2 regions of the Luteipulveratus halotolerans genome follow, and region 1 is predicted to be linked to the other one. Evidence: riboswitches for the same ligand, from Rfam matches in the RefSeq annotation. Region 1 holds a riboswitch; the other holds the start of a gene.
What was found. A riboswitch is a leader RNA that binds a small molecule or an ion and turns the genes downstream of it on or off. The one in region 1 is predicted to bind thiamine pyrophosphate.

Region 2: another riboswitch for thiamine pyrophosphate. It lies ahead of thiM (hydroxyethylthiazole kinase); the one in region 1 lies ahead of VV01_RS16875 (thiamine ABC transporter substrate-binding protein).

The regions. Positions count from the first base shown of each region.
Region 1 is NZ_LAIR01000002.1:3,343,658-3,349,147, forward strand. Features, by position in the region: gene VV01_RS16865 (ABC transporter ATP-binding protein) at 1-722, opposite strand, end outside; gene VV01_RS16870 (ABC transporter permease) at 707-2,362, opposite strand; gene VV01_RS16875 (thiamine ABC transporter substrate-binding protein) at 2,359-3,486, opposite strand; TPP riboswitch at 3,542-3,645, opposite strand; gene VV01_RS16880 (DUF4235 domain-containing protein) at 3,763-4,050, shown strand; gene VV01_RS16885 (hypothetical protein) at 4,185-5,126, opposite strand; gene VV01_RS16890 (ankyrin repeat domain-containing protein) at 5,318-5,490, opposite strand, start outside.
Region 2 is NZ_LAIR01000002.1:3,971,149-3,976,638, reverse strand. Features, by position in the region: gene VV01_RS19975 (MFS transporter) at 17-1,411, shown strand; gene VV01_RS19970 (tyrosine-protein phosphatase) at 1,670-2,449, opposite strand; TPP riboswitch at 2,495-2,588, shown strand; gene thiM (hydroxyethylthiazole kinase) at 2,577-3,371, shown strand; gene thiE (thiamine phosphate synthase) at 3,368-4,009, shown strand; gene thiD (bifunctional hydroxymethylpyrimidine kinase/phosphomethylpyrimidine kinase) at 4,006-4,827, shown strand; partial or broken gene VV01_RS19950 (cation:dicarboxylate symporter family transporter) at 5,009-5,490, opposite strand, start outside.

The sequences.
Region 1 (5,490 bases):
CCGAGGAACTCGGCGACGTCGGGGTCAGCGGGCCGGCGCCAGACCTGTGCGGTCGGACCGGTCTGGACGACCTGGCCCGCACGCATCACGGCCATGTGGTCGGCCATCGTGAACGCCTCGTCGTGGTCGTGCGTGACGAGCAGGGCGGTGGTGCCCGAGTCGGCGAGGATGCGGCGCAGGTCGGCTCCGAGCCGGTCGCGCAACGACCGATCGAGCGACGAGAGGGGCTCGTCGAGCAGCAGGAGCCTGGGGCGACCGGCGAGCGCTCGGGCCAGAGCCACGCGCTGCTGCTGCCCGCCGGAGAGCGTCGCCGGACGACGGTCACCGAGACCGGGCAGCCCGACCAGATCGAGCAGCTCGTCGACCCGGGCGTGGGTCTCTCCACGCGAAACACCCTGCCGTTTCAGCGAATACGCGACATTGCCAGCGACGTCGAGGTGGCCGAACAGCTGGCCGTCCTGGAACATCAGCGCGAACCCACGGCGATGCGTGGGTACGCCGGTGACGTCGCGGCCGTCGTACGACACCGTGCCGCGGTCGGGCCGTTGGAGGCCGGCGACGACCCGCAGCAAGGTCGACTTGCCGCAGCCGGACGGGCCGAGGACGGCGAGCACCTGACCCTGCGGCACCGTGAGGCTCACGTCGTCGACGGCGCTCGTCTCGCCGAACCGCACTGAGACATGGTCGATCTCGAGACCCTCGCCCATCAGAAGCTGCCCCACGAACCCACGCGCAGTCGTTCCACGAGTCCCATGATGACGACCGTGATCACCGCGAGCACCACCGACGCGGCCAGGGCGGTGCCGAAGCTGTCGGCCGTGGGACGCCCGATCAGCTGGTAGATCACCACCGGGAGCGTCGGCCGCTCGGGGCGCGCCAGAAAGCTCGTGGCCCCGAACTCACCCAACGACACCGCCATCGCGAACCCCGTGGCCGCCAGCAGGGGCCGCCACACGACGGGCAGCTCGACGCTGAGCCAGGCTCGCCACGGCGGCGCGCCGAGCGTGGCGGCGGCCTCACGCTGACGCGGGTCGATCGAGCGCAGGACGGGCGTCAGGGTGCGGACGACGAGCGGCAGCGCCACCATCGACTGCGCGATCGGCACCAGGACCGGCGACGAACGCAGGTCGAGCGGAGGCCGGTCGAGGGTGATCAGGAAGCCGAATCCGACTGTCACTGCTGAGATCCCGAGGGGCAGCATGAACACGCCGTCGAGCACGGCCAGGCCGCGACGTCCGCGTCGGGTCGAGGGACGCCTGGACACGATCGTCGCCACGATCACGCCGAGCACCATCGCGAGCAGGGTGGCGTCGACGGCCGTGCGCCACGAGTTGGTGATGGCCTCGGTCACGGGCACCAGCACGGCGTCGCTGTCGGGCGGCGAGGCGAGACGGCGATAGTTGGCCAGACTCCACTCACCGTCGTCCTGCAACGATCGCAGCACCAGCGTGACGATGGGTGCGAGCACGAAGACCACCGCGGCTGCGGTGATCGCGGCGGGGCCGAGGTCGCCACGACCAGGACGCTGCGGTCGGCGTACGCCGGTGCGCGTCACGGCACGGTCGCGCCGGTTGCGGGTCATCTCGGTGATCACCAGCAGGGCGAGGACCGCGACCAGCTGCAGGAGGCTGAGCACAGCCGCCGCCTGGAGGTCGAGGAAGTTGGTCGTCAGCAGGTAGATCTCGGTCTCGACCGTGCTGTAGCGCAGCCCGCCCAGGGTCAGCACGACACCGAAAGCCGTTGAGCAGAAAAGGAACACGACCGTCGCGGCCGAGACGATCGCCGGCGTGAGCGCGGGCAGCGTGACCGTGCGGAACACGGCCGCCGGACTCGCGCCGAGGGCCGCCGCCGACTCCTCGGCGCGGGAGTCGAGGCTCTCCCACATGCCGCCGACCGTGCGCACGACGACGGCGATGTTGAAGAACACCAGGGCCGCGAGGATCGCCTGCCACGAGCCGTCAGAACCCAAGAACCCCAACGGTCCTGACGGCCCGAGCAGCGTGCGGAACGCCACGCCGACCACGACCGTCGGCAGCACGAACGGCATGACGACCAGCGCCCGCACGAGTCGTTGACCGGGGAAGGACAGCCGGTGCAGCACGTACGCCGCGGGCACGCCGACCGCGACGGTGATCGCCGTCGCGACACCCGCCGACCAGAGGGTGAACCACAGCACGCGTCGGATGCGGCCGCGACCGAGCACGTCGAACACATCGGCCAGCGCCCACTGACCCTCGGGATGCAGGCCCCGACCGACCATGCCGGCGACAGGCAGCACGAAGAACACCGCGAGGAACGCGAGCGGCACCAGCGCGAGGCCCGCGAGGACCCAGGCGGTCGGCGTATCTCGGCGTCGTGTCACTTCGAGGTGATGTCCTGCCACTGGGTGAGCCACGTCTGGCGCTTGGCGGCGATGGTGGCCGGGTCGACGGCGAACGGCTTGGTGGGTCGCTGGGCGAACTTCTGCCAGTCAGCCGGGATCGCCGCGTCGGAGGCGACGGGGAAGACGTACATGTTGGGCGGCAGCGCCTCCTGGAACGCCTTGCCCTGCATCCAGTCGACCAGCGCCTTGGCGCCATCGGGGTTCTTGGCGCCCTTGAGCACGCCGGAGTACTCGACCTGGCGGAAGCACGTGTCGAGCAGGGCCTTGGTGGTCGACTTGCCGCCGGCGACGGTGAAGGCGGGCGAGGTGTCGTACGACCAGACGATCGGTCGGCTGCCCTTGCCCTCACCCTGGGTGAAGTCGACGTTGTAGGCGTCCTCCCAGCCGCTGGTGAGCTTGAGGCCGTTGGCGGTGAGCGCCTTCCAGTAGGCCTGCCAGCCGTTCTCGCCCTTGGCCCCGATCGTCGCGAGCAGCATCGCCAGCCCCGGCGAGGAGGTCGGCGCGCCCGGGGCGACCATCAGGTTCTTGTACGCCGGCTTGGTCAGGTCGTCGAACGTCTTCGGCTCGGCGAGGCCCTTCTTGGCGAACCAGGTGGTGTCGACGTTGAAGCAGGTGTGGCCGTAGTCGACCGGCGTCAGCTGACCCTTGCCGTCCTTGAGGGCGTACTGGTCGGAGCCCTTGGCGGGCGCCTTCGGGGTGTAGGTCTGGAGCACGCCCTCGTCGACGACGCGCGAGGCGAACGTGTTGTCGATGCCGAACACCGCGTCACCGACGGGCGACCCCTTGGTCAGCACCAGCTTGTTGGCGACCTGGCCGGCATCGCCGCTCGGGAGCACCTTGACGGTGTAGCCGGTCTCCTTCGTGAACTGCGCGAGCAGCGGCTTGGGCGCTGCGAACGAGTCGTGCGTGATCAGCGTGACGGTCTTGTTCGCCGGCGTCGACGCCGCGCCGGCGCTCGTGGTGCTCGCGCCCGCGCCCGACTCGGCCGCACTCTGGGCCGTGTCGCTCGCCGGGGTCTGGTCGTCACCGTTGCTCAGCGAGCAGCCGGTCATCGTGATGGCGGCCGCGCACACTGCGGCCAGGGTCGTCGTCGTACGACGCATCGGACGTCCTCCTTCAACCTCAAGGAGGGGTCTCGCTGCCCCGGGATGGGGCGAACGAGGGAGTGACTCGACTTCCTCCACCGGTCCTAACCGGATCAGGTTCGAGGGTCTGCGGCGGGGCCGCACTCTCAGCGCACTCGCGCTCCCCTGTCGTCTCGGGTCGACGGTACACGTCGCGACGTGGCAGGCTCGACCCGAGACGAGCGGTGGACGTTCGCACGGCCCAGCCGCGCGACCCCGCGACCGGCGTACGGACGAGGAAGAAGGTGTCGCCCCATGGGCAACGCGTTGTGGAAGGTTGTCGCGATCGGTTCGGGCCTGGTGGCCTCCAGGGTGGCCAAGGCCGCGACGGACGGCACCTGGAAGGCCACGATGGGCGGCCAGCCCCCGCAGAACCCCGCTGACCCCGATGTCCAGTGGAAGGAGGCGGTCACGTTCGCGGTCGTCTCCGGCGCGATCATGGGCCTGGCCAAGATGGCGGCCAACAAGCAGGCCGCGAAGGTCTGGACCAAGACGACCGGTCAGCTCCCGCCGTCCCTGCAGGCGACCAGCAAGGCCTCCTGACCGAGACCGCCCCTTCTCGTCGACGCCACCCGGCCGGCTGACGAGATCCCCGGCATCCGTCGGGGATCTGGTCACCGCGCAGGGTGGCGTCGTCGATGTGCAGGACTTTCGAGTCAGTCCAGTCACACTCTCGGTCAGTCCAGCCACGTCGAACGAGCCTCCTGGCGGAGTCCGGCCGCGGTGAGGACCGTGAGCAGCCGGGCCCGGTCGCGCGCATCGCACCAGACCCATCGAGCGACCCCGCGCACCTGACGACGCAGCCGGTCCTCACGCCTCTTCTCGCGCCACAGCACCTCAGCGGCGGCCTTGCCGTCGAGACCGTCGACGCGGTACTTCACCTTGCCGTCGAACTCCCCGACCAGCCCGTCCCACCCGAAGTCCGTGCGACCGATGAAGCCGTCGGCGTCGGCGTACTCGACCTGCAGGTGTGGACGAGGCAGCCGCAGCAGGAACATCTGCGCGCGGCTCAGGCTCTCGCCGGCTGACTCGCTCAAGGGGTCGGCGAGCGCCACCACCAGCTTGGCGACCCGACGCCCACGCAGCCGCGGCGGCAGTGCGGCCACCTCTGCCTCCAGATCCTGTCGGCTGCACAGCGAGCGCCGAAGGGCGGCGTCCGCGCACACCAGGCCCGCAGCGAGATCGGTCGTACGAGCCACATCGACGACCGTGCGTGCCGCCGGTGTGACCTGCAGCCCGTCTCGTTCGACAGCGCCGAGCCGGGTCGTGTGGTGGCGACGCACACGGGTCGAGCTCTTGCGCCTGCTGCGGGCGGGGACGACCGTGTGCACCTGCTCGGGCCAGGCGTTCAGCAGAGGCAGACCCCAGAGCGCGGCTGCCGACTCGTGCGCGAACACCGGACGCTCGTCCGCGCGGTCGCCGAGTGCGTGCGCGTGGACCAGCGCGCGATGTCGGTCACGGTCGTCCATTCCGTGCCATCGTGTCGCCGGCATGCAGACGCCGTGGCCCACGCTCACGTAGGACGCGGCGCCGGTCGGGTCGAGCGCCCTCGTCGGCTCGATGCCGGTGCGTCGGAGGTCGCCGCAGAGCTGGAGGGTGGTTGCGTCGAAGGTCGCCATGCCCCCGATCGTGCGGCGGTCGAGGGTCGGCTGCCCACTGCCGACCCGAACCCTGTGGACAGGGCGCCTGCTCCGGTCGGGCTGTGGACCTCGTTCCGGCCTCCTGGACATTGCCAGCGCGCCCCTGCCCGCCGACCAGTACCCCACCATCCGTCGGGAGTCTCGTCACCAGACAGGGTGGCGTCGACGCGTCAGCGGGTGGTGAGGTCTCCGCGGCCGAACATCTCGGCGGTCTCCTTGGCCGACGGCGAGCCCGCCTCGACGTCGGCGCCGGCGTCCATCAGCAGGAACACGATGGTGTCCTCGCCCTTGAACACCGCGCCCGCGAGCGGTGACTGGCCGCGGTCGTTGAGCCGGTTGACGT
Region 2 (5,490 bases), 630 kb from region 1:
CCGCCCGAGGAGGACCATGCGTACGCCGACGAAGGACTCCCCCGCTGCGCGACTCGTCGGATTCCTCGTCTGCGTCGAGCTCGCGAGCGGCGTGCTGCAGGGCTACTACACGCCGATCTTCACCGACATCGCACGCCATCTGTCGATCCACGACGCCGACGTCAACTGGTTCGAGGCGGCCCAGCTGGTCGTGTCGGCGCTGCTCGTGCCACTGCTCGCCCGACTCGGTGACCTCGTCGGCCATCGCACGGTGCTGCTGTGGTCGACGGTCGCGACCGCGGTGGCGTCGTGGGCGGTGGCGTTCGCACCGTCGTTCGGGACGTTCCTGGTCGCGTGGGCGCTGCAGGGTTTCTACGTCGTGTGGTTGCCGCTCGAGATCGCGATCATCCACCGGCGCAGCGGCGGCGGCGAGCGGCGTACGAGGTTCGGTGCCGGTGTGCTCGTCGCCGCGCTTGAGCTGGGTGTGATCCTCGGCGCGGGCGTGTCTGGTGCACTCGCCGGCGGTCCGTCGATGACTGTCGTGCTCGCGATGCCTGCAGTCGCCGTCACGCTGGCGTTCGTCGCGATCTGGTACGGCGTCCGTGGTGACCACGAGGGTCAGGACGGCACCGTCGACTGGCTCGGATTCGCTTGGCTCACAACGGCACTCGCGCTCGTGATGGGCGGCTTGATCCTACTGCGCACCGAAGGTGTCGCGAGTCCGTGGCCGTGGCTGGTGATCGTCCTCGGCCTGGCTACGCTCCTACCCTTCGCGCGCCACGAGCTGTCGACCGACCATCCTCTGGTCGATCTTCGCGTGCTCGGCGGTTCGGCCCAGTGGCCGGTGCAGCTGACGGCCGGGCTGTTCGGGGCATCGGTGCTCGGGGCGCAGATCCCGCTGTCGACGTTCGCGCGGGCTGACCCCACTGAGACGGGCTACGGCCTCGACGCGTCCGCCGGCACGGTGTCGCTGCTCGTCGCGGGCTACGTCATCGCCATGGCGGCCGGCGCGGGGCTGCTGCCGTGGGTGGCGGGGCGGATCGGACCTCGTACGACGCTCGTGGGCGCGGCCGGCCTTGTCGCCTTCGGCTACCTGCTGTTCCTGCCGCTGCACGAGCACGTGGCGTCGCTGATGCTCAACATGCTGCTCGTCGGCATCGGGTCGGGCGCGCTCGTCGCCGCGCTGCCGGCGTCCGCTGCAGCTGCCGCTCCCGCGACGCACACCGGGTTCGCGACCGGCATGACCAACACCACCAAGACCGTGGGCGGCGCGATCGCGTCGTCGGTGTTCGCGATCGCACTGGCGTCGACAGGCTCGCTCGACGAGCCGTCGGAGCACGCACCACTCGGCGGCTACTACGCGGTGTGGGCGATCTGCGCGGCCACCGCGGCCGTGGCCGCCGTCGTCCTCATGACGACCCGCTCGCGCTGAGAGCCGAACCCCTCCCCAGCGGTTGAGCCGAGCGGCTCGCTCTCGGGGCTCGCCTGCTCGACCAGGGGAGGGGCCCACCGCTCGATCACCGGGGCCCGGACCGGCTCAGTCAGGGGTAGGGGTGGCGAGCGCTGTGCACTGGTTCGTCAGGTGAGCCGTGCAAGCGGGCGTGGCTCACCACGCGAACCAGTGCACACTCCCCGTCCCCCCCGGCGGCCGGACCCACCGGCAGGACCACTGCAGCGCCGGCTTGCGCGATCAGGGTCGGGTGAGGCGGTCGCGCAGGCGCGTGAGGTCGTCGTCGGTCCAGCCCTGCGCGGACAGCCAGTCGGGCACCGAGCCCGCGGCACGGCGTACGGCCTCGAGGAGCCGCGGGATCGTCTCGGGGTCGGGCACGTGGTCCGACAACGGCCGGTCGCGCAGGTTGTCGGCGTACGCCGGGGTCGCCTTGAGGCGGTCGACGACGCGTTCGATGCGCTCGCGGGTCGCGAGGTAGTCGGCGGTGATGTCGTCATCGCTGACGCCTGCGACTGAGAGCGCCATCGCGGTGACCGTGCCGGTGCGGTCCTTGCCCGCGGCGCAGTGGACGACGGTCGCGCCGGCGCTGCGCGACACCACGTCGAGCGCTGCGGCGACCGAGTCGGGCCGGTCGGCGAGGTAGCCGAGGTAGTGGCTGGTCCAGTGGTTGTCGTCGCGGGTCTCCTCGACCCGGTCGTGCCACGGCAGCACGAGCGCGTCCTCGACCGTCACGTCGACGAGGTCATCGGCGAACAGCGAGTGGTGATGGTGCGTCAGCGGCTCGACCTGCACCAGCGGCCCCGGGCCGGTCATCGCGAGCTCGGCGCGGCTGCGCAGGTCGACGATGTCGGTGACGCCGTGGTCGAGCAGCACCTGGACGTCGGCCGTCGTGAGCTCCTGGAGGTTGTCCGACCGCACCAGTCGACCGTGCTGGACCTGCCTGCCGTCCTGGGTGGGCAGCCCGCCCACGTCACGCATGTTGGCCAGTCCGTCGAGGTCGATCCACGCAGCAGTCGTCACGGGTTCCAGGGTAGGTCGGCCCGCTGACGGCCCGGGCGTTACGTTGGACGGGACGCGGGGTGCCGGTCCGACCGGCTGAGAGACACCCGTCGAACCTGATCTAGCTCGGACTAGCGGAGGGACGTCGATGACGACGCCACGCCCTGCAGACCTCGGCGCGGCCATGACCGCGCTGCGTGATCGGCAGCCGCTCACCCAGTGCCTCACCAACATCGTCGTCGCACCGTGGACCGCCAACGTGCTGCTCGCCGCAGGCGCCGCACCGGCCATGGTCGACAACTCGCACGAGGCGGGTGCGTTCGCGCAGGTCGCGGGCGGCGTACTGGTCAACCTCGGGACGCCGTACGACGACACGACGACTGCGATGGACGCAGCGGCTGGCGCAGCGCACGAGCACGGCACGCCCTGGGTGCTCGACCCGGTCGCGGCCGGCCTCCCGTGGCGTACGACGATCGCGACCTCGCTGCTGGACCTGCGCCCCACGATCGTGCGCGGCAACGCCTCCGAGGTGCTCGCGCTCACCGGCGGCTCGGGCGGGCGGGGCGTCGACTCCACGGCGTCGGCGCAGGACGCGCTCGCCGCCGCACGTGCGCTCGCGGAGCAGACGGGTGGCGCCGTCGCCGTGAGCGGGCCGGTCGACCACCTCACCGACGGCTCACGGGTCGTACGCCTCGGCAACGGGCACGTGTGGATGACGCAGGTGACCGGGGTCGGCTGTGCGCTCGGCGCTCTCATGGCCGCGTACGCCGCGGTGACGGACGACGCCCTCCTGGCCGCTGCCGCAGCCACCGCACACCTCACCGTGGCGGCCGAGCTCGCCGCCGAAAGATCCTCAGGGCCAGGGTCTTTCGCCGTCTCGCTGCTCGACGAGCTCGCCGCGCTCACACCCTCCGACCTGGAAGCCCGAGTGACCCTCACATGACCCGCACGCCGCTCGACCTCACGCTCTACCTCGTCACGGACACCGACATGTGCGGCGACCGCGGCCTCGTACGCACCGTGCGCGAGGCCGTCCGCGGTGGGGCGACCATCGTCCAGCTGCGCGACCCGGACGCGTCCGACGACGAGATGGTCGCTCTCGGCAAGCTCGTCCGAAAAGCGTTGGAGAACACCGGGATTCCGCTGATCATCAACGACCGCGTCCACCTCGTCGACGACATCGGCGCCGACGGGGCGCACATCGGTCAGGACGACATGCCCGTGGCCGAGGCGCGTTCGCTGCTCGGCTCGAACGCCTACCTCGGCCTGTCCGTGCACACACCCGACCAGCTCGAGGCCGCGTTGCGTCACGGGTCGGCGCTCGACTACCTCGGGGTCGGTCCGGTCTGGCGCACCCACAGCAAGCCCGACGCCGCCGAGCCCATCGGCCTGTCCGGGCTGCGCGACATCGCGAGCGCCAGCCCGTGGCCGTGCGTCGGCATCGGCGGCATCACCGCGCGGCGTGCGAGCCGCGTCGCGCGCACGGGTATCGCTGGTATGGCTGTGATCTCGGCGATCTGCGGCCAGCCCGATCCGGCCGCGTCAGCGACCGCGCTGCGCCACGCGTGGAGCGCGCGATGACCCGGCCACCCGTCGTACTCTCCATCGCCGGGAGCGACCCGTCGGGCGGCGCCGGCATCCAGGCGGACCTCAAGACGTTCAGCGCGCTCGGGGCTTACGGCTGTGCGGCGATGACTGCCCTGACTGCGCAGTCGACCCAGGGCGTGACCGGGATCCATGTCGTGCCAGCGGATTTCGTGCGTTCTCAGGTCGAGACGCTGGTGGCTGACGTTCGCCTCGACGCCGTCAAGATCGGGATGCTCGCGGCGGCCGACGTCGCCGACACGGTGTCGGCGCTGATCCCTTCGCTGCGCTGCCCGGTCGTGCTCGACCCGGTGATGGTGTCGACGAGCGGCTCGCGGCTGCTCGACGAGGACGCGATGGCCGCCGTACGCCGGCTCGTACCCCTCGCCTCCGTGATCACGCCCAACCTGCCCGAGGCGGCCGAGCTGCTCGGCGGGCCGGTGGCGACGTCGGTCGGCGAGATGCGTGCTCAGGCGCGGGCGTTGCTCGACGACGTCGGCGCTCAGCGGGTGCTCCTCAAGGGCGGTCACGGCAATGGCCCCGAATCCGTTGACGTCTGGGCCGATTCGTCGTCCACGGTCGAGCTGACCGCGCCGCGCGTCGACACCGCCAACACGCACGGCACCGGCTGCACCCTCTCGTCGGCGATCGCACCGCTTCGGCCTGCGTACGACGAATGGCTGCCCGCCGTACGCGCCGCGAAGGTCTGGCTGACCGGCGCGCTGCAGGCGGCCGACGAGCTCTCGATCGGGCAGGGCGCCGGGCCGGTCCACCACTTCCACCAGCTCTGGCCGGTCCTGTCGACCGCCGGTTGAGCCGGGCGAGCCGCACCGCTGGTTGAGCCGGTCGAGCCGCTAGGCGAGACCGTGTCGAAACCCGGTGCCGCACAGGGAGACCCAAGCGGACGAGTCACCGGGTTTCGACACGGACCTCCGCTAGCGCTCCGGTCCGGCTCAACCAGCGGGAGGGCCGGCTCAACCAGCGGAAGCGGACGGATCAGGCTGGGGTGGCTACGGATTCGCGGTCGGGGTCCTGCACCGCTCCATGACCGGCGCCGTCGTCGAGCATCGTGGTCTCGTCGAACGGGTCGTCCCCGGCGAGCACGCGGTCGAGCCTGCCTCGGTCGAGCGAGTCGGTCCACGAGCCGATCACGACCGTCGCGACCGCGTTGCCGGCGAAGTTGGTCAGCGCGCGAGCCTCCGACATGAACCGGTCGATGCCGACGATCAGACCCACGCCGTCGACGAGCTCGGGTCGGTGGGAGTTGAGGCCGCCCGCGAGCGTGGCCAGGCCCGCGCCGGTCACGCCGGCAGCGCCCTTGGAGGCGATGATCATGAACACCAGCAACGAGATCTGCTCGTGATGCTCAGGGGGTCGCCCATGGCGCGAGCGATGAACAGCGAGGCCATCGTCAGGTAGATCGCGGTGCCGTCGAGGTTGAACGAGTAGCCGGTCGGGACGACGACGCCGACGGTCGG